One region of the Streptomyces sp. NBC_01520 genome, then DNA from elsewhere that is predicted to be linked to it. Evidence: riboswitches for the same ligand, from Rfam matches in the RefSeq annotation. Region 1 holds a riboswitch; each other region holds the start of a gene.
The links. Region 1 has a riboswitch for thiamine pyrophosphate ahead of thiC (phosphomethylpyrimidine synthase ThiC). Riboswitches for the same ligand answer to the same signal wherever they lie in the genome.

Region 1 (10,421 bases):
ACGCCCATTTCTCCTTGCGTCGCCGTGATCACAGCCGCAGCTCGCCCCATCCATTCCCGTTGATCACGGGAGGAAACGGCCCCGCTTGTGAACGCGTTCACATTCACAAGCAATTATGGCGCACACAGATCCGAGGCGTTCGAGCGGGGGGTGGTTTCCGGCCGACCCCGACCGAGCCACCCGAAACCGGACGGCACCGCGCGGCGACGGAAGCGGGCGGCACGACGGCCCCGCACCTCGTCGTCCGAGGTACGGGGCCGTCCATGGCACGGGCGGGCCGGAGGCCGCGCGCATGCGTCCTACAGCTCCTCGCGGTACGCCTCCGCCACCTTCAGGAACAGGTCGTTGGCCTCGGCCTCCCCGACCGTGACCCGCACACCCTCACCGGCGAACGGCCGGACCACCACACCCGCCCGCTCGCACACCCCGGCGAAATCGAGCGTACGGTCGCCGAGCCGCAGCCAGACGAAGTTGGCCTGGGACTCGGGAACGGTCCAGCCCTGCCGCACCAGCCCCTCGTACACCCGGGTGCGCTCGCCCACCAGCGCGCCGACCCGCCCCAGCAGTTCGTCCTCGGCCCGCAGCGAGGCGACTGCGGCGTCCTGCGCGACCTGGCTGACCCCGAAGGGGACGGCAGTCTTGCGCAGCGCCGCGGCCACCGGCTCGTGCGCCACAGCGAAGCCGACCCGGAGGCCCGCCAGGCCGTACGCCTTGGAGAAGGTCCGGAGCACCGCCACATTGGGCCGGTCCCGGTAGATCTCGATGCCGTCCGGCACATCCGCGTCCCGGACGAACTCCTTGTACGCCTCGTCGAGCACCACCAGCACGTCCTTGGGCACCCGGTCCAGGAAGCGCTCCAGCTCCGCCCGGCGCACCACGGTGCCCGTCGGGTTGTTCGGGTTGCAGACGAAGATCAGGCGCGTGCGGTCGGTGATCGCGTCCGCCATCGCGTCGAGGTCGTGCACATCACCGTCGGTCAGCGGCACCTTGACCGACGTGGCTCCGCTGACCTGCGTGATGATCGGGTACGCCTCGAAGGAGCGCCAGGCGTAGATGACCTCGTCACCCGGCCCCGAGGTGGCCTGCAGCAGCTGCTGCGCGACGCCGACCGAACCGGTGCCGGTGGCGAGATGCGCGAGGGGCACCCCGAATCGGTCGGCCAGCTCGTTCATCAGGCCGGTGCACGCCATGTCCGGGTACCGGTTGAAGTGGGCGGCCGCGGCGAGTGCCGACTCCATCACCCCCGGCAGCGGGGGGTACGGGTTCTCGTTGGAGGACAGCTTGAAGGCAACCGGCCCTTCGGCCGACGCCGGCTTCCCCGGCACATAGGCAGGGACGCCGTCCAGCTCGGCGCGCAGCTTGGGGCTCGTCTCGCTCACCGCAGGTCCTCCTCGACCATCCGCACATCAATACTGCTCACCTTATGAGGATTGGGCGCCCCTGCGAATGGCCCGGTGCCGAAATCGTCCTCCATGCGGCGAAGCGCCGGTCGCACGGTGGGCCCGGCCCGGCCTCCGGAGGGGGAGCGCTGCCCGTCCTGTCGCGCGCCGGTGGCTCACTCCGTGGCGCGCATCCCCCGAAAAGGTGAGTTGAGACCTCTTCGAGACATGAACCATTTAGCAGGTTCATGCGCGCCGATGCATGACACATCGGCGTCCAGGCCACCAACGCCCTTGATTTGCAAGGCATTTAGCCTTTAGTGATCATGCAGAAACGTGCCTCTCAATGGGTGCATATGCGCCCGTCCCCACCCCCCACCGGAGCCCTACTATCGGCTCGCCATGACAGCAGCAGGGAAGCACCAGGTGAGCCGGACAGAGACACCCCGGCGCAGCGGCCGGCCGGGACGGGCCGGCATTCGGGATGTTGCCGCAGCGGCCGGAGTCTCCATCACGACTGTCTCCGACGCGCTCAACGGCAAGGGCAGGCTCCCGGATGCCACCCGCCGCCATGTCCGCGAGGTCGCCGAGCGGCTGGGCTATCGCCCGTCCGCCGCGGCCCGAACCCTCCGTACCGGCAAATCGGGGCTCATCGGCCTGACCGTGACCACGTACGGGGACGAACCTTTCACCTTCACCGAATTCGCGTACTTCGCGGAGATGGCGAGAGCCGCCACCTCGGCGGCGCTCGCCCGCGGCTACGCCCTCGTCATCCTGCCCGCCACCTCACGCCACGACGTCTGGTCGAACGTCGCACTCGACGGCACGGTCGTCATCGACCCCTCCGACCAGGACCCCGTGGTCACCGAACTCGTCCGGCAGGGCCTGCCGGTGGTGTCCGACGGCCGCCCGGCCGGGACCCTGCCCGTCACCGCCTGGGTCGACAACGACCACCGGGCGGCCGTACTCGACCTCCTCGACCATCTCGCCGCCGCGGGAGCCCGCCGTATCGGGCTGCTGACCGGCACCACCACCGACACGTACACCCGTCTCTCCACCACCGCCTACCTCCACTGGTGCGAGCGGGTCGGCCAGGATCCGGTCTACGAGTCCTACCCGGCCCACGACCCCTGCGCGGGCGCGGTCGCCGCCGACCGCCTCCTCGCCCGCCCGGACCGCCCTGACGCCGTCTACGGGCTCTTCGACCCCAACGGGACCGACCTCCTGGCCGCGGCCCGCCGCTACGGCCTGCGGGTCCCCGAGGACCTGCTGCTGGTCTGCTGCAGCGAGTCCACCGTGTACGCGTCGACCGAGCCGCCCATCACGACGCTCTCGCTCAAACCGCGCAGGATCGGCACGGCGGTCGTCCAGCTTCTCATCGACGCCATCGAAGGGGTCGAGCACGACGGTCCGGTGGAGCAGGTGATACCGACGGAACTCATCGTCCGGACCTCCTCGCAACGGCGTCCGCCCCGCACCACGGTCAGCGCACCACGCTCACCCGCAGGGGACTGATCGGATTAATCCGGATCAAACGGTTGGTGAACCATGTGTGCGCCCGGATTCACCACCCCTGGTGCGTCACACAGCACGATCCGCATTCCTATGATGGGCGCACGACACCGCGGACCACCTCTACCAGGCACGGCCCGTCAGGTGTACGGCTGCGCGACGGTGGTGGAGGGGTCGATGACTCAGGGGGCCGGTCAGGGACCCGTAGTGCGGACAGCGACGTTGCGCGACTTCCGCGTACCGCCGTATGCGCAGGCGCCGTTGTCGCCCCTGCCGCATCCCGGCAGCGCCTCCGTGGGCGACGAGCCCCCGGAGGGGTACACGCCGACCGCGCGCGATCTTCCGGTGATCAACCGCGGGGACACCGTTCAGGTGCGGACCGTGCCGGAGCCGCGGCCGGTCGCCGACGGTGAGCGCGGGCCGCTGTACGTCGTCGGAGACGTGCACGGCTATCTGGACGAGCTCCTGGCGGCGCTCGGCGAGCAGGGTCTCGTGGACGCCGACGGCCGCTGGGCCGCCGGCAACACCAGGCTGTGGTTCCTCGGCGACTTCACCGATCGCGGTCCGGACGGCATCGGTGTCATCGACCTCGTCATGCGGCTCTCCGCGGAGGCGGCCGCGGCCGGCGGGTACTGCAAGGCCCTGATGGGCAACCACGAGCTGCTGCTCATCGGCGCGAAGAGGTTCGGCGACACCCCGGTGAACTCCGGCGCGGGAACCGCCACCTTCCAGGCCGCCTGGCTGCTCAACGGCGGCCAGAAGACCGACATGGAGCGGCTCCAGGACGTCCACCTCCAGTGGATGGCCCGGCTGGACGCGGTGGTGGAGGAGGACGGGCATCTGCTGATGCACTCCGACACCACGGCGTACCTTGACTACGGGTCCACCATCGAGGACGTCAACGACACGGTGCACGCCATTCTCACGCGGAACGACGCCGACGAGTGCTGGGACCTCTTCCGTAAGCTCACCAAGCGGTTCGCCTTCCGTGACGAGGGCGGTGCCGACGCCGTGCGCGAACTCATGTCGACGTACGGTGGCCGGCGCGTCGTCCATGGTCACAGCCCCATTCCGTATCTTCTCGGCGAGGTCGGATCGGAGGAGGGCGAGGACAGCGCCCGCCCCGCGGTGGACGGTCCGCACGTGTACGCGGACGGGCTGGCCATCGCGATGGACGGCGGAGTGACCATGGCCGGAAAGCTGTTGGTCGTCGAACTTCCCCTGCATGACTGACGAATGCCGGGGAAGACGCATCGCGACCTGACAACGCCGTTTGCTGGGCCTATTTCCGGAAACCCCCTGTCACCCCGTGCGGTAGGCGCTCTACCATCGGCGTATCAGTAGCAGGCTCTCCTCCGTTTCCGCCCGATCGCCCGGCCCACGCGGTCGATCAGGCCCTACGGAGCATCGGGGGATGCAGATGAAAAGCGCTCCGCACCTGCTGGCCGAGGACCGCCCCGAATACGAGCGGATCCTCGCCGACGCGCTGCGTCACGCTCACGAACGCCCGGATCTGGACGGGGTCGGGGACCGGCTCAACACGGAACAGCTGCGGACCATGGCGCTGAACGCCACGGCCCTGATCACCGCGGCCGCCGCCACCGAGTACGAGTACTACGTGAAGGTCCGCGGCGAACTGCGCAGACCGTCGGACCCGACGGACCCCGAGTCCGTCCTCCGGCCCGGCACGGACGAGGCCGACCGGACGGGCGCGGGCACCCTCGCGGTGATCACCGCGCTGGCTCCCGTCCTCGCGGGGACCGCGGCCCTGATATTCCTGCTCGTCGGCTATCTCCTGAAGGCCTTCAGCCCCGCCCTGGCCTTCGCCGGCACCATGGTCGCCGCCGGTTGGTTCTTCGCGGCCGCCGCCGCCGCGGCCATTCTGGTCGCCGCGACAGGACTCCTCGTCACCGCGCTGCGCAACGGTGCCACGGCCCTGTCGGCACCGGACGAGGAGGGCGAGCTGCCCGAGGACGTGGCACGGGCCAGGGAGGCCTGGCGCCACGCCCTGCTGGAGCGCGGCATCCTGCCCTTCCTGCGGGACGCCCTGGCCGACCCGACCGCGGGGCCCGCCGCACGGACCCCGCACCGTTCACCGAACCGCATCCCGAAGATCGGCTACAGCAGTCCGGACTTCTCCGGGCCGCAGGACGGCCCCTCGGCGGGGCCGCGTCCCACCTTCACCAGCCCCGACTTCACCAGTCCGGACTTCGGCGGCCCCGAGCACCGGCCGGAGTGATCCGGCCGGTCGGGTCGGAGCCGGTGCCCGATCCGGGTCCGGAACGGTCACGGCCGGCCGGTCTGTCCGCCCTTCCGGCATCCTGCGTCGGCCCGTACCACCGCCGACGGCAGAGGCCGGGGCAGCTCGCAGCTGCGCCCGGCCTCTGCCGTCGGCGTGCGGTGCTCCGACCCTGTCGGAGCGTCCCGTCAGACTCCCTGCGGAGCCAGCTTGGGGTTGGCGCCGTACTCGTTCGGCTCCTGCGCACCCTCGAGGCACATGAAGACGAGAAGGATGATGCCGCCGACGAGCGGGACGAAGGCGATCAGGAACCACCAGCCGGAGCGACCCGTGTCGTGCAGGCGGCGCACGATGACGGCGAGCGAGGGGACCAGGGTGGCGAGGATGTAGATGCCGTACGGGATCTGGCTCTCGATGGCGACGCCGAGCCCAGCCAGGACCACGGCCACGATCGCGTTGAAGAGCAGGAACATCCAGTACTCCTTGCGGCGCGCACGCCCGCTGAAGCCCGCGTAGTTCTTGAGTACGGCCAGGTACCAGTTCACTGCGATTCCCTCCCCTGGCGCCCCCGTTCGGGACGCACACCTTTTCGGCCAAGCACAGCGGAAGGTAAGGCACGGATAAGGAGCCGGTCAAGCGCAGGAAGACGCCCGGCGAAACGTACATCTACCTGCCGCACTTCCGTGTCCTTACCGTCTCCGAACACCGCCTGAAACCAAGGCAGGACAGGGTCTAACGCCTCAAATAGGCCATTGACAACGCGATCCGGGATTTATGCGTACAGCTCGATGAACAGCCCAACGGCGCTGTCCCCGGGGCATGTTGCCCAGGACAGCACCGTTGAACACACCCACGCGCACCCCGCCCGGCGGACGCCTGACGGACGCGCCGGACTCAGTCCGCGATCGGCAGGTAGACCCTGTTGCCGGCCGCCGCGAACTCCTTGGACTTCTCCGCCATCCCCGCCTCGATGTCGGCCTGTTCGTCCCCGTGCTCCCGCCGGATGTCGTGGGAGATCTTCATCGAGCAGAACTTGGGGCCGCACATCGAGCAGAAGTGCGCGGTCTTCGCCGGCTCGGCAGGCAGCGTCTCGTCATGGAACTCCCGTGCCGTGTCCGGGTCGAGCGCCAGGTTGAACTGGTCCTCCCAGCGGAACTCGAACCGGGCGTCCGACAACGCGTCGTCCCACTCCTGCGCCCCGGGGTGCCCCTTGGCGAGGTCCGCCGCGTGTGCGGCGATCTTGTAGGTGATGACGCCCGTCTTCACGTCGTCCCGGTTGGGCAGCCCCAGGTGCTCCTTGGGCGTGACATAGCAGAGCATCGCCGTACCCCACCAGGCGATCATGGCCGCACCGATGCCCGAGGTGATGTGGTCGTACGCGGGCGCGACATCGGTGGTCAGCGGGCCGAGCGTGTAGAACGGCGCCTCCTCGCAGATCTCCTGCTGGAGGTCGATGTTCTCCTTGATCTTGTGCATCGGGACGTGCCCGGGGCCCTCGATCATCGTCTGGACACCGAACCGCTTGGCCACGGAGTTGAGCTCGCCGAGCGTCCGCAGTTCGGCGAACTGCGCCTCGTCGTTGGCGTCGGCGATGGACCCGGGGCGCAGTCCGTCACCGAGCGAGTACGTCACGTCGTAGGCCGCGAGAATCTCGCAGAGCTCCTCGAAGTGCTCGTAGAGGAACGACTCCTTGTGATGCGCGAGGCACCACGCCGCCATGATCGAGCCACCGCGGGAGACGATGCCGGTCTTGCGACGGGCGGTCAGCGGGACGTACGGAAGACGGACACCGGCGTGCACCGTCATGTAGTCGACGCCCTGTTCGGCCTGCTCGATGACGGTGTCCTTGTAGATCTCCCAGGTCAGTTCCTCCGCCCGGCCGTCGACCTTCTCGAGGGCCTGGTAGAGGGGAACGGTGCCGATGGGCACGGGGGAGTTGCGCAGGACCCACTCACGGGTGGTGTGGATGTTGCGGCCGGTGGACAGGTCCATGACCGTGTCGGCACCCCACTTGGTGGCCCACGTCATCTTGTCCACCTCCTCCTCGATGGAGGAAGTGACCGCGGAGTTGCCGATGTTCGCGTTGACCTTCACCAGGAACCGCTTACCGATGATCATCGGCTCGATCTCCGGGTGGTTGACGTTGGCCGGCAGGACCGCCCGGCCCGCCGCGATCTCCTCACGCACGACCTCCGGTCCGATGTTCTCCCGGATCGCCACGTACTCCATCTCCGGGGTGATCTCCCCCCGGCGGGCGTACGCGAGCTGCGTGACCGGCTGTCCGTCGCGGCTGCGGCGAGGCTGCCGGGGGCGGCCGGGGAAGACCGCGTCGAGGTTGCGCAGGCCACCTCGCGGGGAGGTGTGCTTGAGCCCGTCGTCCTCGGGACGCGCGGGCCGGCCCGCGTACTCCTCGGTGTCCCCGCGCGCGATGATCCAGTTCTCCCGCAGTGGGGCGAGACCGCGGCGGACATCGGTCTCGGTGGTGGGATCGGTGTACGGCCCCGACGTGTCGTACAGCGTCACGTCCTTGCCGTTGGTCAGGTGCACCTGACGGACCGGCACCCGGAGGTCCGGGCGCGAGCCCTGGACGTATCCCTTGTGCCAGCCGATGGACTTCCCGGCCTCGCCGTCCGCCGCAATCCGGTCGTTCTGCGCATTCTGCTTCGAGGCAGGCGTACGTGCGTCCGCTGTGGTCATGAGACCTACTCCCTACGCCGGCATTACCCGGTAACAGGTTCGTCGGTCGGCGCAGCGTGTCCCGTACGGATGTACGGAGGTCAGCGCCCTCTCAGCCCGGTGCTCCGAGCTCCCGCGTGTGCAAAGGTGACCCCACGCTAGCGTCCCTTCTGGCGTGCTGGCCAGAGGGCCTCCCCGTTGTTGGGATGATCGCCGGGTGACGTCCCCCCGAAGCGCCCCCGAACCCCACGGCCCCGCATCCGGCAGCACCGAGAGTCATGCGCACGGCCACTCACACAGCCACGGCCCTGCCGCGCCCGTGTCCAAGCACCTGCGCAAGGTCATCGCGGCCGTGCTGATCCCGTTCGCCACCGCGGTCCTCGTCGGTCTCGTGGCGTTCTGGCCCGGCGGCACCCCCGACCACGAGCGCACCGGCGTCGGTTTCGACCGGCAGACCCAGGACGGCAAGGTGGTGAAGGTCGTCGACGTCGACTGTGCGGCCGTGAACGCCGCTCAGGTGCCACCGACCGGCGACACCTCGACGCCCTCGGGGCGCGAGGCCGTCAACGAGCAGTCGGGGGAGTGCAAGAAGGCCACGGTCGAGGTGACGACCGGTGACGAGAAGGGCCGTACGTTCGTCGAAGTCATCCAGCCCGACGCCCCCAGGCAACTGCGGGAGGGACAGGGAGTGGTCGTGGCGTACGCGCCCGACGCGCCCCGCGACCTGCAGTACTCGGTGACGGATGTGGACCGCTCGGTCCCGATGGCCCTGCTGGCGGGCCTCTTCGCACTCGCGGTGATCGTGGTGGGCAGGATGCGCGGGCTGATGGCACTGATCGCGCTGGCGGTGTCGTTCGCCGTGCTGACCCTGTTCATCCTGCCGGCGATCCTGCAGGGTTCGAACCCGCTGGTGGTGGCGGTGATCGGGGCCAGCGCCATCATGCTGATCGCGCTCTACACCTGCCACGGGCTGAGCGCCCGCACGTCCGTCGCCGTCATCGGGACGCTCATCTCCCTGCTGCTGATCGGGCTGCTGGGTTCATTCTTCACCGGCTGGGCGGGCCTCAGCGGCAACACGGACGACAACACCGGTCTGATCCACGGCCTGTATCCGGAGATCGACATGAGCGGCCTGCTGCTGGCCGGCATCATCATCGGCTCGCTCGGTGTGCTCGACGACGTGACCGTCACCCAGACGTCGGCGGTCTGGGAACTGCACCAGGCGGACCCGGCGATGGGCGTACGCGGCCTCTACCGGGCGGGCATCAGAATCGGCCGTGACCACATCGCCTCGGTCGTCAATACGCTCGTCCTCGCCTACGCGGGCGCGGCGCTGCCCCTGCTGCTGCTCTTCTCGATCGCCCGGAGCAGTGTCGGGACGGTGGCCAACAGCGAGCTGGTCGCGATGGAGATCGTCCGGACCCTGGTCGGATCGATCGGGCTGGTCGCCTCGGTGCCGGTGACGACGGTGCTCGCGGCCCTGGTGGTCTCCGCGGACCGCACGGGGCTCGGCGCGGAAGCCGGAGCTCCTGCACCCGTGCGGACCGGGAGGGGCCGACGCCGTAAGGCATGAAAGCGGACGCCGGACACACATCCCGGATCGCCGTTCGCCGTGGTCCGCCGCCCGGACGAAGGGCTTGCTCGGCCGAGGATCCCATGCCCTCGGCCAGGGCTCCCCGTTCGTCAGCCGGCGTTCTGCTCCTTGGCGAGGATGCGGCCGAGAGCCTCTTCGAGGCTGCCGTCGAAGTCACCCAGCGTGTGCTCCTGTCCCAGTGGCACCAGCTTGTCCGTCCGGTCGAGGAACGCCACGAGGGGGGCCGTGCCTGCGCGGAAGAGCGCACGGTCCGTGCCGACCTGGAGGCGGATGTGTACGTCCGAGAGCCCTTCGGGCTCGGTCGGACCGATGTGCACATCACCGTCGCCGCTCGGGCTGTTGAGACCGTCGAGCAGCAGCTCACGGCCGAATGCCCAGGTGACGGGGGCGTCACCGGGCAGGTGGAAGGTCATCCGGATCGCGTACGGATCGCTCACCTCGTACCGGAGCTCCACCGGAATACGGAACGAAAGCTCCTCGGAGACGAGGAAGCTCATCATGACCTCTGCTTGAACCGACTCGCGCATCGTTCAACCCCGCAGTAGATGAATCTGGCCAGGAATGATCCCCCATGGCCCTATTGACGCCATCGTGGTGCACGCGATAGCAGATCACAAGGAGTGATTTTTCAGATACTGATAGAGAACACGAACGAGCGCAAGAGGGTAGTCACTTCGCAGCGTAGTTGTTCGACTGCGGCGAGCAACCGTTCCTCTTGGTCCAGGGGTAGCGAAACAGCCATCGCCGCCACGGCGGGACCCACAGTGATCGGAATGGCCGCACAGACCGTTCCCAGCACGTATTCCTGTCGCTCGATGACAGGTTCCGTACGTTTCATCGATCGGAGCCGGTCGAGGAACATGTCACGGTCCCGCACGGAGTAGCGCGTCAGCTGTTGGACCGGGTGCCGGTCCAGATAGTCCTCGCGCGCCTTCTCGTCGAGCTGGGCCAGCAGGCACTGCCCAAGCGCGTGGGCATGGCCCGTCTCCCTGAAGGAGGCCCACTCGTCCACGGCGGGAGC
Region 2 (10,421 bases), 2.0 Mb from region 1:
GCGGTACTGCTCGTTCTGGCCGGTGTCGTATCCGTTGCCGTACGGGGCGGGGCCGGTCGGCGCCTCCGGGGGCATCGGGGGGTACTGCTCGCTCTCGCGCTGCTGCGGGACCCAGACGCCGCCCGGCGGGGTGTCGGAGGCGTACTGACCGGCGTAGGCGTCGGTGGGCTGCTGCCCGCCGTAGCCGTTGTCGTAGGCGTTGCCGTAGCTGTCGTACGTGGCGTGCTGCCCGGTGCCCGCGGTGGTGCCCGTCCCGATGTACGGGTCCGAGTAGGCCGCGTAGCCCGCCTGCCCGGTGCCGTAGTCGTACTGCCCGGTGGCGTAGCCGTCCTGGCCCTGGTAGCTCTCCTGGCCCGGGTAGGCGTCCTGGGCCGCCTGGTAGGCGCCCTGGCCGCTGTAGGTGTCCTGGGAGGGCTGCGCATAGCCGGTGTACGGGTCGTAGGCGGTGTACTGCGGCTGCTGTTCGTCCTGCTGCCGGTCCTCGCCGCCCCGGGCGCTGTGGGCGGTGTCGGTGTATATGCCGTACTGGCCGGTGTCGTCGGGCAGCGGCTGCGGCTCGTAGACCTCGGAGGCCGCGTTTCCGTGGGCCTGGGGGGCGGATTCCTCGTACTCCAGGCCGGAGACCTGGAGTACGGGCTCCTGGGTGGCGGACCGCTCGCCGCCACCGCGGCGACGGCGGCTCGCACCGGGGCTGCCGCCTATGGCCCAGCCGGTGGAGAAGCCCTTCCGGAAGGAGAGCGTCACATACGTCTGGCCCGTCGCGAAGGCGATCGCGCCGAGGGCGATCACCAGCACGGAGGGGATCAGCACACCGAGGACCACACCGAGGAAGCCTCCGAAGGCGAGCAGCCGCCAGCGCAGGCGTGCCTTGTACTGCAGCAGCACCTCGCCCAGCAGCCACAACGCCACGATGCCGAATGCGATGTAGAGGACCGTCCAGCCCACGCCCGCCCCCTCCTACGGCCACCGCCCCGGTTGGTGGCGGGTACGGCCGGTCACGACTGCTTGTGCAGTCCGAGATTCTCGTAGATCTCGAGCGTCGCCGTCGAGTTGTTGAGCGTGATGAAGTGCAGCCCCGGGACACCCTCGGAGAGCAACTTCGCGCAGAACTCCGTGGCGAACTCGATGCCAATGGAGCGTACAGCGGCGGGGTCGTCCTTGGCGGCGAGGATGCGGTCTTTCAGTGCCGGAGGCAGGGACGCGTTGCTGAGCTGGGCGAATCTTTCCAGCTGTTTGACGCTGGTGAGCGGCATAACTTCGGGAATCACCGGGGTTTCGCAACCCGCAGCGACCACACGGTCACGCATCTGCAGATAACTCTCCGGATGGAAGAACATCTGGGTGATCGCGTAATCGGCTCCGGCGCGGCACTTGTCCACGAAATTCCGGACGTCGGAGTCCCAGTCGGCCGACCGCGGGTGCATTTCGGGAAACGCCGCGACGCCGACGCAGAAATCGCCGGACTCCTTGATCAGCCGGACGAGGTCGGCGGCGTACCGCACCCCCTGCGGGTGCTCGACCCACTCGCCCATCGGGTCGCCGGGCGGGTCTCCGCGCACCGCGAGGATGTTGCGGATGCCGGCGTCGGCGTACTGCCCGACCATGTTGCGCAGTTCGGCGACGGAATGGTCGACGGCGGTGAGGTGCGCGACCGGGGTGAGCGTCGAGTCGGCGGCGATCTGCTGGGTCGCCCGTACCGTCCCGGCACGGGTCGAACCACCGGCCCCGTACGTCACTGAGACGAAACTCGGCCGCACCGCCTCGACCCGTCGCAGGGCGTTCCAGAGGTTCCGCTCGCCCTTTTCGGTCTTGGGCGCCCAGAACTCGAACGAGTACGACGTCTTGCCGGTCGCGAGCAGTTCACGCACGGTGCGGGCGTGATCCGTCCTGGTGGAAGGTGTGCCAAGGGCCATACCGCGAGGTTAACCAGGGCTCGGCGGTACCCCAACCGGACGGTGCGATTTGACCGGAATCAGATGATTGTTGTCCACCCTTCGGACAGAGGGCCGTACGGTGCGGCCCGCGGCGCGGTTCACGGGGCTGTCCACGGGTCCGGGAAGCCGGCTCCGGCTCAGACGGACCGGGCCCGGACGCGTGCGGCGAGCGCCGCGGCGGCTCCGGCCGGGTCGTCCACCTCCGTGATCGCCCGTACGACGACGACCCGGCGCGCTCCGGCGTCCAGCACCTCGTCCAGGTTGCCCGCGTCGATCCCGCCGATGGCGAACCACGGACGCGGCTGTCCGAGCGAGGCGGCGTAGCGCACGAGGCCGAGGCCCGGGGCGTGCCGGCCGGGCTTGGTCGGGGTGGGCCAGCAGGGGCCCGTGCAGAAGTAGTCGACGCCGGTCTCGGCGACGGCGGCGTCGACCTCGGACTCGGCGTGGGTGGAGCGGCCGACGATCACGTCGCCGCCGAGGACGGCGCGGGCGGCGGGCACCGGCAGATCGCCCTGCCCGAGGTGCAGGACGTCGGAGCCGATGGCGTGGGCGACGTCGGCCCGGTCGTTCACCGCGAGGAGCTTGCCGTGGCGCTTGCAGGCGTCTGCGAACACCGCGAGGTGGTCGAGTTCCTCCGCGGCCTCCATCCCCTTGTCGCGCAGCTGGACGATGTCCACGCCGGAGGTGAGCACGGCGTCGAGGAAGTCGGGCAGGTCGCCCTGCCGCTTCCGGGCGTCCGTGCACAGGTAGAGCCGGGCGTCGGAGAGCTGCGCGCGAGGCGTGGACATGTGGTGTTCCCCCGTCGGTACATCGGTGGTCGGTGGAGCCGTGACAGCGGGGTGCGGGCCGTGTCCTTCACGGCCCGCACCCCGCTCACGGTCGTACGGTCAGACGGCGAGCGCCTGGGCCCGGCGCTTCACCTCCGTACCGCGATTCTCACTCAGGGCCTGCGCGGGTGTTCCGGGCAGGCTGGGGTCGGAGGTGAAGAGCCATTCCAGCATCTCTTCGTCCTTGTAGCCGTCGTCCCTCAGGAGCGTCAGGGTCCCTGCGAGACCCTTGACCACCTTGTCGCCGTCGATGAAGGCGGCAGGCACCTGGAGCGCGCGGTTCTCACCACGTCGTACGGCGATCAGCTGGCCCTCCTTGACCAGCTGGCGTACACGCGTCACCTCGACATCGAGCATTTCCGCGATGTCGGGAAGGTGGAGCCATGCGGGGACGAGAGCATCGATCTTTGCGTCAATCTCGGTCACAGGGACAAGCGTGCCATCCCGGACCGACAGCCGGTAGCCGGGCCGACCGTACGGGGGCACGCCGCGTCCCGGAGCGTCGCCGGTTCCGGCGGCACGGAGCAGGTTCCTAGAGCGTCGCCGACTTCAGCGGCACGGAGGGGTCGGCGGCTCGTTCCGGATCGATCCGCGCCCCGGCCTCGACGAGTCTGCGCCCCTGGGCGAGGTCGCGCGGTCTGCCGACGGCCAGCACCGCGACCAGGACGCCCTCCCGCAGCCAGCAGACCGTCCAGGACGCCTCGGCGGGGTCGCCCCGCCACAGCAGCGTGTCGGCACCCCGGTGGTGGCCGGCGTACTGCACGAAGCGGTCGAACTGCTCGGACCAGAAGTAGGGCACCGGGTCGTACGCCCGCGGCCGGCCGTCGGCCACGGCGGCGGCGACCGTCCGGGGCCCCTGGAGGGCGTTGTCCCAGTGGTGGACGAGCAGCCGCTCGCCGTAGCGGGCGGAGGGGAAGGACGCGCAGTCGCCCACGGCGTACACGTCGGGCAGCGAGGTGCGCAGGTACCCGTCGGCGGTGACCGAGCCGTCCGGGCCCCGTGCGATGCCGGAGCCGGCCAGCCAGCCGGTGGCCGGCCGGGCACCGATGCCCACGACCACCGCACCGGCGGGGAGCACCCGGCCGTCCGTCAGGTGGACGGCGCCCGGTTCGACGCGGGCGACCCGGGCGCCGGTGAGGAGTTCGGCTCCGCTCCCGGCGTACCAGGCGGCCATCGGGGCGGCGACCTCGGCGGGCAGGGTGCCCGCGAGGGGACGCCCGGCGGCTTCGACGACGGTGACCGCGCAGCCGGCCGCGCGGGCCGCGGTGGTGAACTCGGCACCGATCCAGCCGGCTCCGACGACCACGATGTCGTGCTGTCTCTCCAGTACGGGCCGCAGCCGTTCGGCGTCGTCCAGGGTGCGCAGCAGATGGACGCCCGGGACGCCCTCCGAGCCGGGCAGGACGACGGGTTCGGCCCCCGTGGCGAGGACCAGGACGTCGTACGGGACGGGCCCGTCCGGGGTGTCCAGCTCGTGCGCGGCGGCGCGCAGGCCGGTCACGCCGAGGCCCAGGCGCAGCGTGATGTCCAGCGCCTCGAAGTCGACGTCGAAGGCGGAGTCCTCCGCGCTGCCGAGCAGGACGGCCTTGGACAGCGGCGGCCGGTCGTACGGTTGGTGCGGCTCGGCGCCGATCAGGGTGACGGGACCCGTGAAGCCCTGTTCCCGCAGGGCCACGGCCGTCTGTACGCCGGCCATGCCCGCGCCGACGATCACGACACGGCGTGGCCGCTCCCCCGCTGTCCGGTCCCGCGTCTGCTCGCTCACCCGCCCACCCTAATCACCTGACACGCCGTCAGGCCGGGAGCTCCTCCACCACGCTCGTCCCGCTGCCCTCCTGGGACTCCCACTCCCAGCGCTCGTCCAGCCGCACCCTGCCGTCGGGAAGCTCCGTGACGACCGAGACGCAGTGCCCGCCGGAGGTCGTCCCGTCCCGCTTCAGCTGGACGTACCGGAAGTCCAGCGTGTCCGCGTCCCGGGTGCCGACGAGGTGGCCGCGGACGACGTCACCGCCCGCGTACTCGGCCCAGATCCGCCCCTCCCGCTCGTGGTACGTGAAGCGGGTGCGGGTGCCGACCTGGCCGGGGGCCTGGTCGGCGACCGGTGCGAGGACGAGTCCGTCGAGTGAACGGGCCACGGTGGCTGCTCCCTTACTGGCCGTGGGCGGCGGGGTCTAGGCTGGCCACCGTAAGGCACTCGCGGGAGCCCGGACGCACCGGGCTGAGAGGGAGGCTGACCGGCCTCCGACCGTACGAACCTGATCCGGGTCATGCCGGCGAAGGGAGGGGCTGGACGCCCATGCGCATCTGCGGGAACACCTCCGACGTCCTGGTCGTCGGGGGCGGGATCATCGGTCTGGTCACCGCGTGGCGGTCGGCCCAGCATGGTCTGTCCACGGCGGTGGTGGACCCCGAGCCCGGCGGCGGGGCCGCCGGGGTCGCGGCCGGGATGCTGGCCGCCGTCACCGAACTGCACTACGGCGAGCAGATGCTGCTCGGTCTCAACGTCGCCTCCGCCGCGCGCTATCCGGCGTTCGTGGCCGAGCTGGAGGAAGCGGCAGGCCGGGAAACCGGCTTCCGCGCCTGCGGCACGCTGGCGGTCGCCCTGGACTCCGACGACCGCGCCCATCTGCGGGAGCTGCACGCCCTGCAGCAGCGTTCGGGGCTGGAGTCCGAGTGGCTCAGCGGACGCGAGTGCCGCCGCCTGGAACCGATGCTCGCCCCGGGGGTACGCGGCGGGCTGCGGGTCGACGGCGACCACCAGGTGGATCCCCGGCGGCTGGCCTCGGCCCTGGTCACCGCGTGCGAGCGGGCCGGGGTGGTCTTCCACCGGGCCTGGGCACGGCGGCTCTCCGTCACGGGCGGCCGGGCGACGGGCCTCGTCCTGGCCGACGGCTCGGAGGTGTCCGCCGGCCAGGTCGTGCTGGCCGGCGGCAGCCTGAGCGGCCGGCTCGAAGGACTGCCCGAGGCGGTCGCACCACCGGTCCGCCCGGTCAAGGGGCAGGTGCTGCGGCTGACCGTGCCGCCCACGTACGCCCCCTTCCTCAGCCGGACCGTGCGGGCCGTGGTGCGCGGCAGCCATGTCTACCTCGTGCCCCGCGCCGACGGCGAGCTGGTCGTGGGCGCCACCAGTGAGGAAATGGGCTGGGACACCACGGTCACCGCGGGCGGGGTCTACGAACTCCTGCGTGACGCCCACGAGTTGGTGCCAGGCATCACCGAACTGCCGTTGACGGAGACCCGGGCCGGACTGCGCCCCGCGTCGCCGGACAACGCCCCGCTGCTGGGCCCGACCGCGCTGCCCGGCCTGCACCTCGCCACCGGCCACCACCGCAACGGGGTGCTACTGACACCCGTCACCGGCGATGTGATGGCCCAGGTACTGACCACCGGCGAACTGCCCGAGGTGGCCCGCCCCTTCACGCCCGACCGCTTCGGCCCGTCCTGCGAAGCCCTCTCCCCCGCGCCCCAGGAGCAGCCCGCATGACAGAGCCCGTGCCCACCGCGGCACCCGCCACGGCGCCCGAGCCGCTGCCCGTTCCCGTGTCCGTGCCGGATCCCGATTCGGTGTCCGTGCCGGTTTCCGATTCGGTGTCCGTCTCCGTCAACGGGGAGCGCCGCGACGTGCCCGCCGGGACCTCGCTGGACGCCTTGGTCGCGACCCTGACCGCCGCGCACTCGGGGGTCGCGGCGGCGGTCAACGAGGCCGTCGTCCCGCGCGGCCGGTGGTCCGCCACCGTGCTCGCCGACGGCGACCGTGTCGAGGTCCTCACCGCTGTCCAGGGAGGCTGACCGTGTCCGACGACCTCTTCACCCTCGGCTCCACCGTCTTCTCCTCCCGGCTGATCATGGGAACGGGCGGGGCGCCGAGCCTCGACGTGCTGGAGCGCTCCCTGATCGCGTCGGGCACCGAGCTGACCACCGTGGCGATGCGCCGGCTCGACCCGACCGTGCGGGGCTCGGTGCTCTCCGTCCTGGAACGGCTCTCCGTCCGCGTCCTGCCGAACACCGCGGGCTGTTTCACCGCGGGCGAGGCCGTGCTGACCGCCCGGCTCGCCCGGGAGGCGCTGGGCACCGACTGGATCAAGCTGGAGGTCGTGGCCGACGAGCGGACCCTGCTGCCCGACCCGATCGAGCTGCTGGACGCCGCCGAGGTCCTGGTGGACGACGGGTTCACCGTCCTGCCGTACACCAACGACGACCCGGTCCTGGCCCGGAAGCTCCAGGACGTGGGGTGCGCGGCGGTCATGCCGCTCGGCTCTCCCATCGGTTCCGGGCTGGGCATCCGCAACCCGCACAACTTCCAGCTGATCGTCGAGCAGGCCGGGGTTCCGGTGATCCTGGACGCCGGTGCCGGGACGGCCTCGGACGCGGCGCTGGCGATGGAGCTGGGCTGCGACGCCGTGATGCTCGCCTCGGCGGTGACCCGGGCCCAGGAACCGGAGCTGATGGCCGCGGCGATGCGGCACGCGGTGGAAGGCGGGCGCCTGGCGTACCGGGCGGGCCGGATCCCGCGGCGCCACTTCGCCGAGGCGTCCTCGCCGGCGGGGGGCCGGGCGGTGCTGGATCCGGAGCGCCCGGCCTTCTGACCTCCGTGTCCGGGTGACCGCCCCGTCACGACTCACGCATGTCCCTGTCACGGCTCGGCTCCAGAACGGCCCCGGGGCACCCGGGGCCGTCCGCCGTGTCCGTGGCGGCTCGTAGACTCGACCCGTGGATACGACCCTCCAGGACCCCCTCGTCGGGCAGCTGCTCGACGGCCGCTACCGCATCGATGCGCGCATCGCCGTCGGCGGTATGGCCACGGTCTACCGGGCCCTGGACACCCGGCTGGACCGGGTGCTCGCCCTCAAGGTCATGCACCCCGCGCTGGCGACGGACGCGGCGTTCGTCGAGCGCTTCATCCGTGAGGCCAAGTCCGTGGCCCGGCTCGCGCACCCCAACGTGGTGGCGGTCTTCGACCAGGGCGCCCAGGGGGCGTACGTCTACCTGGCGATGGAGTACGTCGCTGGGTGCACGCTGCGCGACGTACTGCGCGAGCGCGGGGCCCTGCAGCCCCGGGCCGCGCTGGACATCCTGGAGCCGGTCCTGGCCGCGCTCGGCGCCGCGCACCGGGCGGGTTTCGTGCACCGCGACATGAAGCCGGAGAACGTCCTGATCGGGGACGACGGCCGGGTGAAGGTCGCCGACTTCGGTCTGGTCCGGGCGGTGGGCACCGTCACGGACACCACGGGTTCGCTGCTGGGGACGGTGTCGTACCTCGCCCCCGAGCAGATCGAGCACGGCACGGCCGACACCCGTTCCGACGTGTACGCCTGCGGTGTCGTGCTGTACGAGATGCTGACGGGTGGCAAGCCGCACACCGGCGGCACCGCCGCCCAGGTCATCTACCAGCACCTCAACGAGGACGTGCCGGCCCCGTCCGGTGCCGTTCCCGGCCTGGCGGCCGGACTGGACGCCCTGGTGGCGGTCGCCACGGCCCGCGGCCCCGAGGTCCGGCCCGAGGACGCGGTGGCCCTGCTGGCCAGGTCGCGCGAGGTGCGGGCGGCCCTCACCGAGGAGCAGCTGGACGCGGTGCCCCCGCAGGCCCGCGCGGAGACGCATGACGCCGCCGAGGACCGTACGAGCGTGATCCCGCGGGTGATCCCTGCCGGTCAGGGCACCGCGCACCACACGAGCCGGCTGGAGATGCCGCCCCTGCCGCCGGAGTCGCGGCGCGGTGGGCCCGGACGCTTCGCGGCGGTTCCCCGGCGCGGGCTGATTGCCGCGCTGGTCGGTCTCCTGCTGGTGCTCGGGGTCGGCGCGGGTGTCTGGTACATCAACGCGGGGCAGTTCACCCACGTCCCGTCCCTCCTGGGCCAGACCCAGAAGGCGGCGGAGGGGCGCCTCTCGGACGCGGGTCTCGACCTCAAGGGCGTCGAGCGCGCCTACAGCGACACGGTGAAGCGCGGCACGGTGATCAGCAGCGCTCCCGGCTCGGGCGAGCGGATCCGGGGCAACGACGCGGTGAAGCTGGTGGTGTCGCGCGGTCCGGAGATCGTGAAGGTGCCCGACATCGAGGGCCTCTCCGTCCCCGACGCCCGGCGTGAGCTGAAGCAGGCGGGCCTGGAGCAGGGCATGGTGACCCGGGAGTTCGACGAGGAGGTCGTGCGGGGGGACGTGATCCGTACGGATCCCGCCGTCGGCGCCGAGCGGCATGCCGGATCCGCGGTCGCGCTGGTCGTCAGCAAGGGCAGCCCGGTCGACGTCCCCGACGTCACGGGGCTCAACGTCGAGGACGCCACGGCCGCGCTGGACGAGGCGGGTCTCAAGGCCGAGGTGCTGCCCGGCCGGGTCAATTCGCCCCAGGTCGCGGGCGATGTCGCCGAGCAGACGCCCGGCAGCGGCCAGGAGGCGGCCGAGGGCGACACCGTCGAGCTCACGGTCTCCAAGGGGCCGAGGATGCTCGACGTCCCCGATGTGACCGGGCAGGACGTCGACGCGGCCCGCGACGCACTGGAGGAGGCGGGCTTCGAGGTCGAGGTTGACCGGCCGTTCCTCTCCTTCAGCGACACGATCGCGAGCCAGTCGGTCGAGGGCGGCCGGAAGGCCGCCGAGGGCTCCACGATCACGATCAGAACCAAGGGTCTCTAGAACACATGCGCAATCCTGTAGGCGGGCACGTCCCGGTGGCCGGCGGACTCGCCAAGGTCGGCCTCGACTACGCGCGGGAGCTCGCGGCGGAGGCCGTGCAGGTCTTCGTCGCCAATCCGCGCGGCTGGGCGACCCCGACCGGCAATCCGGCGCAGGACGACCTGTTCCGCGCGGAGTGCGCGGCTGCGGAGATCCCGGCGTACGTCCACGCCCCGTACCTGATCAATTTCGGCTCGCACACCGAGGCGACCGTGGAGAGGTCCGTCGAGTCGCTGCGGCACTCGCTGCGCCGGGCCAGGGCGATCGGCGCCCTGGGGGTGGTGGTGCACACCGGGTCGGCGACCGGCGGCCGGCCGAGGGCCGAGGCCCTCGCGCAGGTGCGCGCGCACATGAGGCCGCTGCTGGACGAGCTGACCCATGACGACGACCCCTTCCTGCTGCTGGAGTCGACCGCCGGACAGGGCTTCTCGCTCTGTTCGCGGACCTGGGACTTCGGCCCGTACTTCGAGGCCCTGGACTCCCATCCCAAGCTGGGCGTCTGCCTGGACACCTGCCACATCTACGCGGCCGGTCACGACCTGACGGGTCCGGCCGGCATGCGGCAGACCCTGGACCTGCTGGTGGAGACGGTCGGCGAGGGCCGGCTGAAGCTGATCCACGCCAACGACTCCAAGGACGTGGTGGGGGCCCACAAGGACCGGCACGAGAACATCGGCGCCGGTCACATCGGCGCCGAGCCGTTCCGTGAGCTGTTCGCGCATCCCGCGACCGACGGGGTGCCGCTGATCATCGAGACGCCCGGCGGCAAGGAGGGGCACGCGGCGGACGTGGCGCGCCTGAAGGAGCTCCGGGGCGGCGCCGCCCTTCGGTAACCCCGAGGGAATACCCTAGGGGGGTATACGGTTCGTATGGATGTCAGGAACCTCGCGATCCGGCCCTGGGGGTATTCATGCAGCACGACTCGCACCACGGCAGGCACGACCACGCGGGCGGCGCCGCGAGCTGGGCCATGGCCGCCCGGGCCACCCTG
Region 3 (10,421 bases), 1.7 Mb from region 1:
CGGTGAGTGCGCCCGCCTTCCGTAGCCCGCCGTGCCATGCCTGCTCATGCCGGGACCGGCCGTGCGCCGGGCTGGGGCGGTCCCCGGCAGCGGTACGCCGAACACCGGCAGCAGCCGGGACGGCCCCCTGTGCAGCAGTGACGGCGGGAGCAGTGACAGCGGATCCAGATAGACGTCGCCGCGCCGCAGCCCCCAGTGCAGACAGCCGGACGCGCAGTGGGACGGCCCCGGCCCCGTCATCCCCACCGCCTGCCCCGCGACCACCTCGTCGCCCTTCCCGACCCGCGCCAGGACCGGCTCGTACGTGAAGCGCAGCGCGGGCTCGCCGCTCCCGGCCACCTCGACGGAGAGCACCCCGCGCCCCGCCACCTGCCCCGCGAAAACGACCCGGCCCGGGGCCGCGGCCCGCACCGGTGTACCCGGCGGGGCGGCGAGGTCGACGCCGCGATGGCCCGGCCCGTACGGACCGGCGGGCGGCTCCCACCCCCGTACGACGAGGGGCCGCCCGGCGAGCGGCCAGGCCCGGTCGTCGACCGGTGCGGGCATCCGTGGTGCGGCCGCCGCCCCGGTGCGGAACCCTCCCGACAGCACCACGAGCAGTGCCGTCAGCACGGTCAGCAGGGCCGTCGCGACCCGCCGCGCGGGCGGGCCGGCGCAGGGCATGCGCGGGATGGCTCCAGGTGTGGGGTGCATGACGGAACGATCTCCCGGCCGCCCGTTCCGCGGGGATCATGGTCCGGATCTGTGGACAGCCGACCCGTTGTGGACATCGCCGTCACCCGGCACCCGACGGGTCCCGTACACTTCTTCTGGCGATCCGGGTCACCGGGTCGACTTCGCACGCCCCGCCACCTCCCTCTCTGTGGAGGTGGCCGCGCTCCTCGGTCCCTCGTGGCACGGCGCGTCGGGGCGTCAGGCGCGACAGCAATCCTGCGGTCGCGATAACCGAGTACCTCAAGGAGTACGGCCATGGCCGTCGTCACGATGCGGGAGCTGCTGGAAAGCGGCGTCCACTTCGGTCACCAGACCCGTCGCTGGAACCCGAAGATGAAGCGCTTCATCTTCACCGAGCGCAACGGCATCTACATCATCGACCTGCTCCAGTCGCTGTCGTACATCGACCGCGCCTACGAGTTCGTCAAGGAGACCGTCGCCCACGGCGGCTCCATCATGTTCGTGGGTACGAAGAAGCAGGCGCAGGAGGCCATCGCCGAGCAGGCGACGCGCGTCGGCATGCCGTACGTCAACCAGCGTTGGCTCGGTGGCATGCTCACCAACTTCTCCACCGTCTACAAGCGCCTTCAGCGTCTGAAGGAGCTCGAGCTCATCGACTTCGAGGACGTGGCCGCCTCCGGCCTCACCAAGAAGGAGCTCCTGGTCCTCTCCCGCGAGAAGGCCAAGCTGGAGAAGACCCTCGGTGGTATCCGCGAGATGCAGAAGGTGCCGAGCGCCGTCTGGATCGTCGACACCAAGAAGGAGCACATCGCCGTCGGTGAGGCGCGCAAGCTCCACATCCCGGTCGTCGCGATCCTCGACACCAACTGCGACCCCGACGAGGTCGACTACAAGATTCCGGGCAACGACGACGCGATCCGCTCCGTCACCCTGCTCACCCGCGTGATCGCCGACGCCGTCGCCGAGGGCCTCATCGCCCGTTCCGGTGCCGCCACCGGTGACTCGAAGCCGGGCGAGAAGGCCGCCGGCGAGCCGCTCGCCGAGTGGGAGCGCGACCTGCTCGAGGGCGAGAAGAAGGACGACGCCGAGGTTCAGTCCTCCGCCGAGACCGAGAAGGCCGCCGACGCCGAGCCGGCCGCCGCCGCTGCCGAGCAGGACGAGGCCCCGGCTGCCGAGGCCCCCGCCGCCGAGACCGAGGCTCCGGCCGCGGACGGCGAGCAGGCCTGACACCCGTCAGTCACGGCTGAAGACGGCGGGGGCCGGTGCGCAGGCACCGCCCCCGCCGTTCACCCGTAGATCTTTCAGACTTCGAGAGAGAAAACAGACTCATGGCGAACTACACCGCCGCTGACGTCAAGAAGCTCCGCGAGCTCACCGGCGCCGGCATGATGGACTGCAAGAAGGCGCTCGACGAGGCCGACGGCAACGTCGACGGCGCCGTCGAGGCGCTCCGTATCAAGGGCCAGAAGGGCGTCGCCAAGCGCGAAGGCCGTTCTGCCGAGAACGGTGCCGTCGTCTCCCTCATCTCCGAGGACAAGACGTCCGGCGTCCTGCTCGAGCTGAAGTGCGAGACGGACTTCGTCGCCAAGGGCGAGAAGTTCCAGACCGTCGCCAACACGCTCGCCGCGCACGTTGCCGCGACCTCCCCGGCCGACATCGAGGCGCTGCTCGCCTCGGAGATCGAGGCCGGCAAGACCGTCCAGGCGTACGTGGACGAGGCCAACGCCAACCTCGGCGAGAAGATCGTCCTGGACCGCTTCGCGCAGTTCACCGGCGGTTTCGTGGCTGCGTACATGCACCGCACGATGCCCGACCTCCCGCCGCAGGTCGGCGTCCTCGTCCAGCTGGACAAGGAGAACGCCGAGGTCGCCAAGGACGTCGCGCAGCACATCGCCGCCTTCGCGCCGAAGTACCTCAACCGCGACGAGGTCCCGGCCGAGACGGTCGAGAACGAGCGTCGTGTCGCCGAGGCCACCTCGCGTGAGGAGGGCAAGCCCGAGGCCGCCCTCCCGAAGATCGTCGAGGGTCGCGTCAACGGCTTCTTCAAGGACGTCGTCGTCCTGGAGCAGGCGTTCGCCAAGGACAACAAGAAGTCGGTCCAGAAGGTCCTGGACGAGGCCGGCGTCAGCCTGACGCGCTTCGCGCGCATCAAGGTCGGCATCTGAGTCCGTCCGCGAACAACGGTGGACCCCGATAGGGTCTGGTGCAGTCGTCGGCCGCACCCATGCCGGACGACCGCAGAACTGACGAGGAGGCCATTGCCGCTGAGGGACAACAGACCCACGGCAATGGCCTTCTTCGTATGTGCACGAGGAGAATCTCCATGAACAAGGGCGCGGACGCCACACAGGGTGACCACAAGCGCGACGACGGCAAGATTTCCGGACGCTTCATGCTGAAGCTGTCCGGCGAGGCCTTCGCCGGCGGCGGGGGTCTCGGTGTCGACCCCGATGTCGTGCACGCCATCGCCCGCGAGATCGCCGCGGTCGTACGAGACGGCGCGGAGATCGCGATCGTCATCGGCGGCGGCAACTTCTTCCGTGGCGCCGAGCTCCAGCAGCGCGGCATGGACCGGGCGCGGTCCGACTACATGGGCATGCTCGGCACGGTCATGAACTGCCTGGCGCTGCAGGACTTCCTGGAGAAGGAAGGCATCGACTCGCGCGTCCAGACCGCCATCACCATGGGCCAGGTCGCGGAGCCCTACATCCCGCTCCGTGCCGTACGGCACATGGAGAAGGGGCGTGTCGTGATCTTCGGTGCCGGTATGGGGATGCCGTACTTCTCCACCGACACGACGGCCGCCCAGCGCGCCCTGGAGATCGACGCCGAGGCGCTCCTGATGGGCAAGAACGGGGTGGACGGGGTCTACGACTCCGACCCGAGGACCAACCCCGGCGCGGTGAAGTTCGACGCACTGGAGTACGGCGAGGTCATCGCCCGCGACCTCAAGGTCGCCGACGCCACCGCGATCACGCTCTGCCGCGACAACCAGCTCCCGATCCTCGTCTTCGAGCTGACCGCGGAGGGCAATATCGCCCGTGCGGTCAAGGGTGAGAAGATCGGCACGCTCGTGAGCGACCGGAGCACCCGGGCCTGACGGCCCAAAGGATGGACAACGGCCTGCCGGTCGGACACCGTGCAGGTGAGGACGCGACGCAGGATCCGCAGGGCCCGACGATGCCGGGTCCACCCAAGACACGCAGGAGCACGTGGTGATCGAAGAAATCCTCCTCGAGGCCGAGGAGAAGATGGAGAAGACCGTCGTGGTCGCCAAAGAGGACTTTGCGGCGATCCGTACCGGCCGTGCGCACCCGGCGATGTTCAACAAGATCGTCGCCGACTACTACGGCGCGCTGACCCCGATCAACCAGCTGGCCTCGTTCTCGGTTCCCGAGCCGCGGATGGCCGTGGTGACTCCGTTCGACAAGACCGCGCTGCGCAACATCGAGCAGGCGATCCGTGACTCCGACCTCGGCGTCAACCCGAGCAACGACGGCAACATCATCCGAGTGACGTTCCCGGAGCTCACCCAGGACCGCCGCAAGGAGTACATCAAGGTCGCCAGGACCAAGGCCGAGGACTCCAAGATCTCGATCCGGGCGATCCGCCGCAAGGCCAAGGAGACGCTCGACAAGCTCGTCAAGGACAAGGAGTCCGGCGAGGACGAGGTCCGTCGCGCGGAGAAGGAGCTCGACGACACCACCGCGAAGTACGTCGCACAGGTGGACGAGCTGCTCAAGCACAAGGAAGCCGAGCTGCTCGAGGTCTGATGAACGACTCTTCCTGGGGCGCCCCGCAGGGAGCCGGTTACTGGGGTGCGCCCGAGATGGGGGCCGCTTCGGCGGGTCCTGCCTACGATGTGCACGGCGCCCAGCAGACTCGGCCCATGCCCATCGTGCCGGACGTTCCCGACGCAGGTAGAGACGCTGACGACCGTGACGACCGGAACGGGGACGCCGTCGCGCGTGTCAGCGGCCCCCTGTTCCGTGACGAGAAGCCGCAGGAGCCCATGTCCACCCCGTTGCCGTCACCCCCGCCGCAGAAGAAGCGCGCGGGGCGTGATCTGCGTGCCGCGATAGGGGTCGGCCTCGGGCTCGGCGCGCTCGTCGCCGGGTCGCTCTTCATCGTCAAGGCCGTCTTCGTCGGTGTCGTCGTGCTCGCGGTGGTGGTGGGGCTCTGGGAACTCACCTCCCGTCTCAAGGAACGCAAGGGGATCAACGCCCCTCTCGTGCCGCTCGCCGTCGGTGGCGCCGCCATGGTGGTCGCCGGCTACGTGCGGGGCGCGGAGGGTGCGTGGGTGGCCATGGCGCTCACGGCGCTCGCGGTCCTCGTCTGGCGGATGACGGAGCCTCCGGAGGGATACCTCAAGGACGTCACGGCCGGTGTCTTCGCCGTGTTCTACGTGCCGTTCCTGGCGACGTTCGTCAGCATGATGCTCACCGCGGACGACGGTTCGTGGCGGGTGCTGACCTTCCTGTTGCTCACGGTGGTCGCCGACACCGGCGCGTACGCCGTCGGCTGGCGCTTCGGCACGCACAAGCTGGCACCTCGGATCAGTCCCGGGAAGACCCGCGAGGGCCTGTTCGGTGCGATCGGCTTCGCGATGGCCGCCGGCGCGCTCTGCATGCAGTTCCTGATCGACGACGGCAGCTGGTGGCAGGGGCTCCTGCTGGGTCTCGCCGTCGCGGCCAGCGCCACGCTCGGCGACCTGGGCGAGTCCATGATCAAGCGGGACCTCGGCATCAAGGACATGGGCACGCTCCTGCCGGGCCACGGCGGCATCATGGACCGGCTCGACTCGCTGCTGCCGACCGCGCCGGTCGTCTGGCTGCTGCTGGTGCTGTTCGTCGGATCCAGCTGATCAGGCTCCGTATGCATGCCGCCTGACCTGCGGTTTTTCGGTTGAGGGTCCGTTGTCCACAGGGCGGCGGGCCCTTACTCGTATGTCTGCGACACTGGAAGAACCATGCCTAAGCCCGGAGAACTCCAGTTTGTCGCGCCCCGCGGAGCCAAGCAGCCGCCGCGGCACCTCGCCGACCTCACCCCCGACGAGCGCAAGGAAGCAGTCGCCGCGACCGGCGAGAAGCCCTTCCGCGCCAAGCAGCTGTCGCAGCACTACTTCGCGCGGTACGCGCACGACCCGGCCGAGTGGAGCAACATCCCGGCCGGGTCGCGGGAGAAGCTCGCCGAGGCGCTGTTCCCGGACCTGATGTCCGTGGTGCGCCACATCAGCTGCGACGACGACACCACCCGTAAGACGCTCTGGAAGCTGCACGACGGGACGCTCGTCGAGTCCGTCCTCATGCGCTATCCGGACCGGGTGACTATGTGCATCTCGTCGCAGGCAGGGTGCGGGATGAACTGCCCGTTCTGCGCGACCGGGCAGGCCGGCCTCGACCGCAATCTGTCGACCGCCGAGATCGTGCACCAGATCGTGGACGGGATGCGGGCGCTGCGCGACGGCGAGGTTCCGGGCGGACCCGCGCGGCTGTCCAACATCGTCTTCATGGGCATGGGCGAGCCCCTGGCCAACTACAAGCGGGTGGTCGGGGCGATCCGACGGCTGACGGACCCGGAGCCGGACGGCCTCGGACTCTCGCAGCGCGGGATCACCGTCTCCACGGTGGGCCTGGTGCCGGCCATGCTGCGTTTCGCCGACGAGGGCTTCAAGTGCCGCCTCGCCGTCTCGCTGCACGCCCCCGACGACGAGCTGCGTGACACCCTCGTCCCCGTGAACACCCGCTGGAACGTCCGGGAGGTCCTGGACGCGGCGTGGGAGTACGCGGACAAGTCCGGCCGGCGCATCTCCATCGAGTACGCGCTGATCCGGGACATCAACGACCAGGCGTGGCGGGGTGACCGGCTGGGACGGCTGCTCAAGGGCAAGCGGGTCCACGTCAACCTGATCCCGCTGAATCCGACGCCCGGGTCGAAGTGGACCGCTTCACGGCCCGAGGACGAGAAGGCGTTCGTCGACGCGATCGCCGCCCACGGCGTGCCGGTCACGGTCCGGGACACCCGGGGCCAGGAGATCGACGGAGCCTGCGGACAGCTCGCCGCCTCCGAGCGCTGAGACCCGGTACGGCCCGGCGAGCCCGGGCCGTACCGGTCAGGCGGAGCCCGGTCGGCCGGGCCGCCAAAGAGCGGTGCGTCTCGCCGGTACGCCTGACGCGTCGCACCGATACGGCCGGTTCACCAGCCGGAATCGGCCGGTGTAGCCTGGTCCGAAAATCAACTTCATATTCCGACAGGGGAGCGCCACAGCGCTGAGAGTGCGGCACCGAGGACAGGTCGGCCGCAGACCCTCTGAACCTCGCCCGGGTCATTCCGGGTAGGAAGTTCGGACAGTACTCAAGCTGTTGCGCCCTGCCCGCTCACGGAGCGGTCGGGGCCGCGTCTCTTCCTGGTCATCTCCAGGAGGAATCACATGAACACCACCACGAAGTACGCCGCGACGGCGCTCGCCGCCGCGCTCGGCGTCACCGTGCTCGCCGGCTGTGGCGGCACCGACGACGCCTCGGGCTCCGAGGGCTCCAAGACCGTCACCCTGGTCAGCCACGACTCCTTCAACGCCTCGGACGCCGTCCTGAAGGCGTTCACGAAAGAGACCGGTTACGAGGTCAAGGTGCTGAAGAGCGGTGACGCCGGTGCCGCGCTCAACCAGGAGATCCTGACCAAGGGCTCCCCGCGCGGCGACGTGTTCTTCGGCGTCGACAACACGCTGCTCTCCCGCGCCCTGGACAACGGTCTGTTCACGCCGTACGAGGCGAAGGGCCTCGACCGGGTCGCGGCGGACACCCAGCTCGACACCGCCGAGCACCGCGTCACGCCCGTCGACACCGGTGACATCTGCGTCAACTACGACAAGAAGTACTTCGCGGACAAGAAGCTCGACCCGCCGCAGTCCTTCGACGACCTGCTGAAGCCCGCGTACAAGAACCTCCTCGTCACCGAGAACGCCGCGACCTCCTCGCCCGGCCTCGGCTTCCTCCTCGGCACGGTCGCCACCTACGGCGAGACCGGCTACCAGGACTACTGGAAGAAGCTGAAGAGCAACGGGGTCAAGGTCGTAGACGGCTGGGAGCAGGCGTACAACGAGGAGTTCTCCGGCTCCGCGGGCGGCAAGAAGACCAAGGCCGACCGGCCGCTCGTCGTCTCCTACGCCTCCAGCCCGCCCGTCGAGGTGCTGTACGCCGAGCCGCAGCCCACCGAGGCACCCACCGGGGTCGCCACCGGCACCTGCTTCCGCCAGATCGAATTCGCGGGCCTGCTGGACGGTGCGAAGAACGAGGCCGGAGGCAAGGCGCTGCTGGACTTCCTGATCGGCAAGCAGTTCCAGGAGGACATGCCGCTGAACATGTTCGTGAACCCGGTCGCGAAGGACGCGAAGCTGCCGGAGCTCTTCACGAAGTTCGGTGAGACCGTCGACAAGCCGACGACGGTGGCCCCGGAGAAGATCGCCAAGAACCGTGAGCAGTGGGTCCAGTCATGGTCCTCGCTCGTCGTGAAGTAGTCACGCGTCCCGCGCGCGGGGGGAACGCGGCGCGGCTCGGCCTGATGGCCCTGCCCGTCGCGTTCTTCGCGCTGTTCTTCGCCTACCCCGTCGTCGCGATCGTCGGCCGGGGGCTGAAGGCGGACGGCGTCTGGCAGTTCGGCCGGATCGGCGAGGTGCTGAGCCGGCCGGACATCGCCGACGTCCTCTGGTTCACCACCTGGCAGGCGCTCGCGTCGACCGGGCTCACCCTGCTGATCGCGCTTCCGGGCGCCTACGTCTTCGCCCGGTTCGACTTCCCGGGCAAGAACCTGCTGCGCGCCGTCGTGACCGTGCCGTTCGTCCTGCCGACCGTCGTCGTGGGCACGGCGTTCCTCGCGGTGCTGGGGCGCGGCGGATTCCTCGACGAACTGTGGGGCGTCCGGCTCGACACCACGGTCTGGGCGATCCTCCTCGCCCACGTGTTCTTCAACTACGCGGTCGTCGTACGGACCGTGGGCGGCCTGTGGTCGCAGCTCGACCCCCGCCAGGAGGAGGCCGCCCGGGTACTCGGCGCCGGACGTCTCGCCGCCTGGCGGCGGGTGACCCTGCCCGCGCTGGCGCCGGCCGTGGGCGCCGCCGCCCTGATGGTCTTCCTCTTCACGTTCACCTCCTTCGGAGTCGTCCAGATCCTCGGCGGTCCCGCGTACTCCACGCTGGAGGTGGAGATCTACCGGCAGACCGCGCAGCTGCTCGACCTGCCGACGGCCGCCGTGCTGACCCTGGTGCAGTTCGCCGCGGTCGGCGGGATCCTCGCCGTACATGCCTGGACCGTACGGCGCAGGGAGACGGCGCTGAAGCTGGTCGACCCGGCGCAGACCGCCCGCCCGCCGCGCGGATTCGGGCAGCGGGCGCTGCTCGGCGGGGTGCTGCTGACGATCCTGCTGCTGATCGTGGTGCCGCTCGGCGTGCTGGTGGAACGCTCCCTGGGCACCTCCGGCGGATACGGCTTCGGCTTCTACCGCGCCCTGCAGTCCGCCGACGCGAGCGGCTCCACCTTCCTGGTCCCGCCGCTCGAAGCCATCGGGAACTCGCTGCGGTACGCGCTGGTCGCGACCGGCATCGCCCTGGTGATCGGCGGCCTCGCCGCCGCTGCCCTGACCCGGCGGGCGGGACCGCTGGTGCGCGGCTTCGACGCGCTGCTGATGCTGCCGCTCGGGGTGTCCGCGGTCACCGTCGGCTTCGGCTTCCTGATCACGCTCGACGAACCGCCGTTCGACCTGCGTACGTCCTGGATCCTCGTCCCGCTCGCCCAGGCGCTCGTGGGCGTCCCCTTCGTCGTACGCACCATGCTGCCCGTCCTGCGGGCGGTCGACGGCCGGCTGCGGGAGGCGGCGGCGGTGCTCGGTGCCTCACCGCTGCGGGCCTGGCGCGAGGTCGACCTGCCGCTGGTGCGCCGGGCGCTGCTGGTGGCCGCCGGGTTCGCGTTCGCCGTGTCGCTGGGCGAGTTCGGCGCGACGGTGTTCATCGCACGCCCCGACAACCCGACCCTGCCGGTCGCGGTCGCGCGGCTGCTGGGGCGCTCCGGCGAGCTCAACTACGGGCAGGCGATGGCCCTCAGCACGATCCTGATGCTCGTCTGCGCGGTGTCGCTGCTCCTGCTCGAACGTGTCCGTACCGACCGATCCGGGGAGTTCTAGATGCTGGCACTGGATTCGGCCACGGTCCGCTTCGGGGAGCGGACCGCACTGGACGCTGTGGACCTGGAGGTCGCCGACCACGAGATCGTCTGTGTCCTGGGTCCGAGCGGCAGCGGCAAGTCGACGCTGTTGCGGGTCGTCGCCGGGCTGCAACGGCTGGACGGCGGACGGGTGCTCCTGGACGGCGCCGACCAGGCCTCGGTGCCCGTGCACCGGCGCGGGCTCGGCCTGATGTTCCAGGACCACCAGCTGTTCCCGCACCGGGACGCCGGGGCGAACGTCGCCTTCGGGCTGCGGATGCACGGAGTCTCCCGCGCGGAGCGTGACCGCAGGGCCGACGAACTCCTCGACCTGGTCGGCCTGCCCGGCGCCGGTCGCCGGGCCGTCGCCGCCCTGTCCGGCGGCGAGCAGCAGCGTGTGGCCCTCGCCCGCGCGCTGGCGCCCCGCCCGAAACTGCTGATGCTGGACGAGCCGCTGGGGCAGCTGGACCGCAGCCTGCGCGAACGCCTCGTCGTCGAACTCCGCACTCTCTTCGGCCGGCTGGGTACGACGGTGCTCGCGGTCACCCATGA

Region 2: linked by a shared signal. The riboswitch ahead of thiO (glycine oxidase ThiO) and the one ahead of thiC (phosphomethylpyrimidine synthase ThiC) in region 1 are both predicted to bind thiamine pyrophosphate.
Region 3: linked by a shared signal. The riboswitch ahead of OG524_RS26630 (thiamine ABC transporter substrate binding subunit) and the one ahead of thiC (phosphomethylpyrimidine synthase ThiC) in region 1 are both predicted to bind thiamine pyrophosphate.

What each region holds. Positions count from the first base shown of each region.
Region 1 is NZ_CP109404.1:4,126,065-4,136,485, reverse strand. It holds gene OG524_RS18560 (cytochrome ubiquinol oxidase subunit I) at 1-2, opposite strand, end outside; gene hisC (histidinol-phosphate transaminase) at 300-1,379, opposite strand; gene OG524_RS18550 (LacI family DNA-binding transcriptional regulator) at 1,782-2,894, shown strand; gene OG524_RS18545 (metallophosphoesterase) at 3,069-4,124, shown strand; gene OG524_RS18540 (hypothetical protein) at 4,306-5,130, shown strand; gene OG524_RS18535 (DUF805 domain-containing protein) at 5,319-5,675, opposite strand; gene thiC (phosphomethylpyrimidine synthase ThiC) at 6,025-7,827, opposite strand; TPP riboswitch at 7,820-7,953, opposite strand; gene OG524_RS18525 (YibE/F family protein) at 8,024-9,379, shown strand; gene OG524_RS18520 (SsgA family sporulation/cell division regulator) at 9,490-9,927, opposite strand; gene OG524_RS18515 (IclR family transcriptional regulator) at 10,029-10,421, opposite strand, start outside.
Region 2 is NZ_CP109404.1:2,125,861-2,136,281, forward strand. It holds gene OG524_RS09640 (hypothetical protein) at 1-945, opposite strand, end outside; gene metF (methylenetetrahydrofolate reductase [NAD(P)H]) at 996-1,913, opposite strand; gene thiE (thiamine phosphate synthase) at 2,072-2,722, opposite strand; gene OG524_RS09655 (Rv2175c family DNA-binding protein) at 2,822-3,187, opposite strand; gene OG524_RS09660 (NAD(P)/FAD-dependent oxidoreductase) at 3,294-4,526, opposite strand; gene OG524_RS09665 (hypothetical protein) at 4,555-4,896, opposite strand; TPP riboswitch at 4,948-5,060, shown strand; gene thiO (glycine oxidase ThiO) at 5,058-6,245, shown strand; gene thiS (sulfur carrier protein ThiS) at 6,242-6,550, shown strand; gene OG524_RS09680 (thiazole synthase) at 6,553-7,347, shown strand; gene pknB (Stk1 family PASTA domain-containing Ser/Thr kinase) at 7,472-9,391, shown strand; gene OG524_RS09690 (deoxyribonuclease IV) at 9,397-10,263, shown strand; gene OG524_RS09695 (DUF4396 domain-containing protein) at 10,341-10,421, shown strand, end outside.
Region 3 is NZ_CP109404.1:5,815,262-5,825,682, forward strand. It holds partial or broken gene OG524_RS26595 (peptidoglycan DD-metalloendopeptidase family protein) at 220-693, opposite strand; gene rpsB (30S ribosomal protein S2) at 970-1,902, shown strand; gene tsf (translation elongation factor Ts) at 2,004-2,840, shown strand; gene pyrH (UMP kinase) at 2,999-3,775, shown strand; gene frr (ribosome recycling factor) at 3,891-4,448, shown strand; gene OG524_RS26620 (phosphatidate cytidylyltransferase) at 4,448-5,539, shown strand; gene rlmN (23S rRNA (adenine(2503)-C(2))-methyltransferase RlmN) at 5,645-6,751, shown strand; TPP riboswitch at 6,918-7,034, shown strand; gene OG524_RS26630 (thiamine ABC transporter substrate binding subunit) at 7,106-8,191, shown strand; gene OG524_RS26635 (ABC transporter permease) at 8,236-9,849, shown strand; gene OG524_RS26640 (ABC transporter ATP-binding protein) at 9,850-10,421, shown strand, end outside.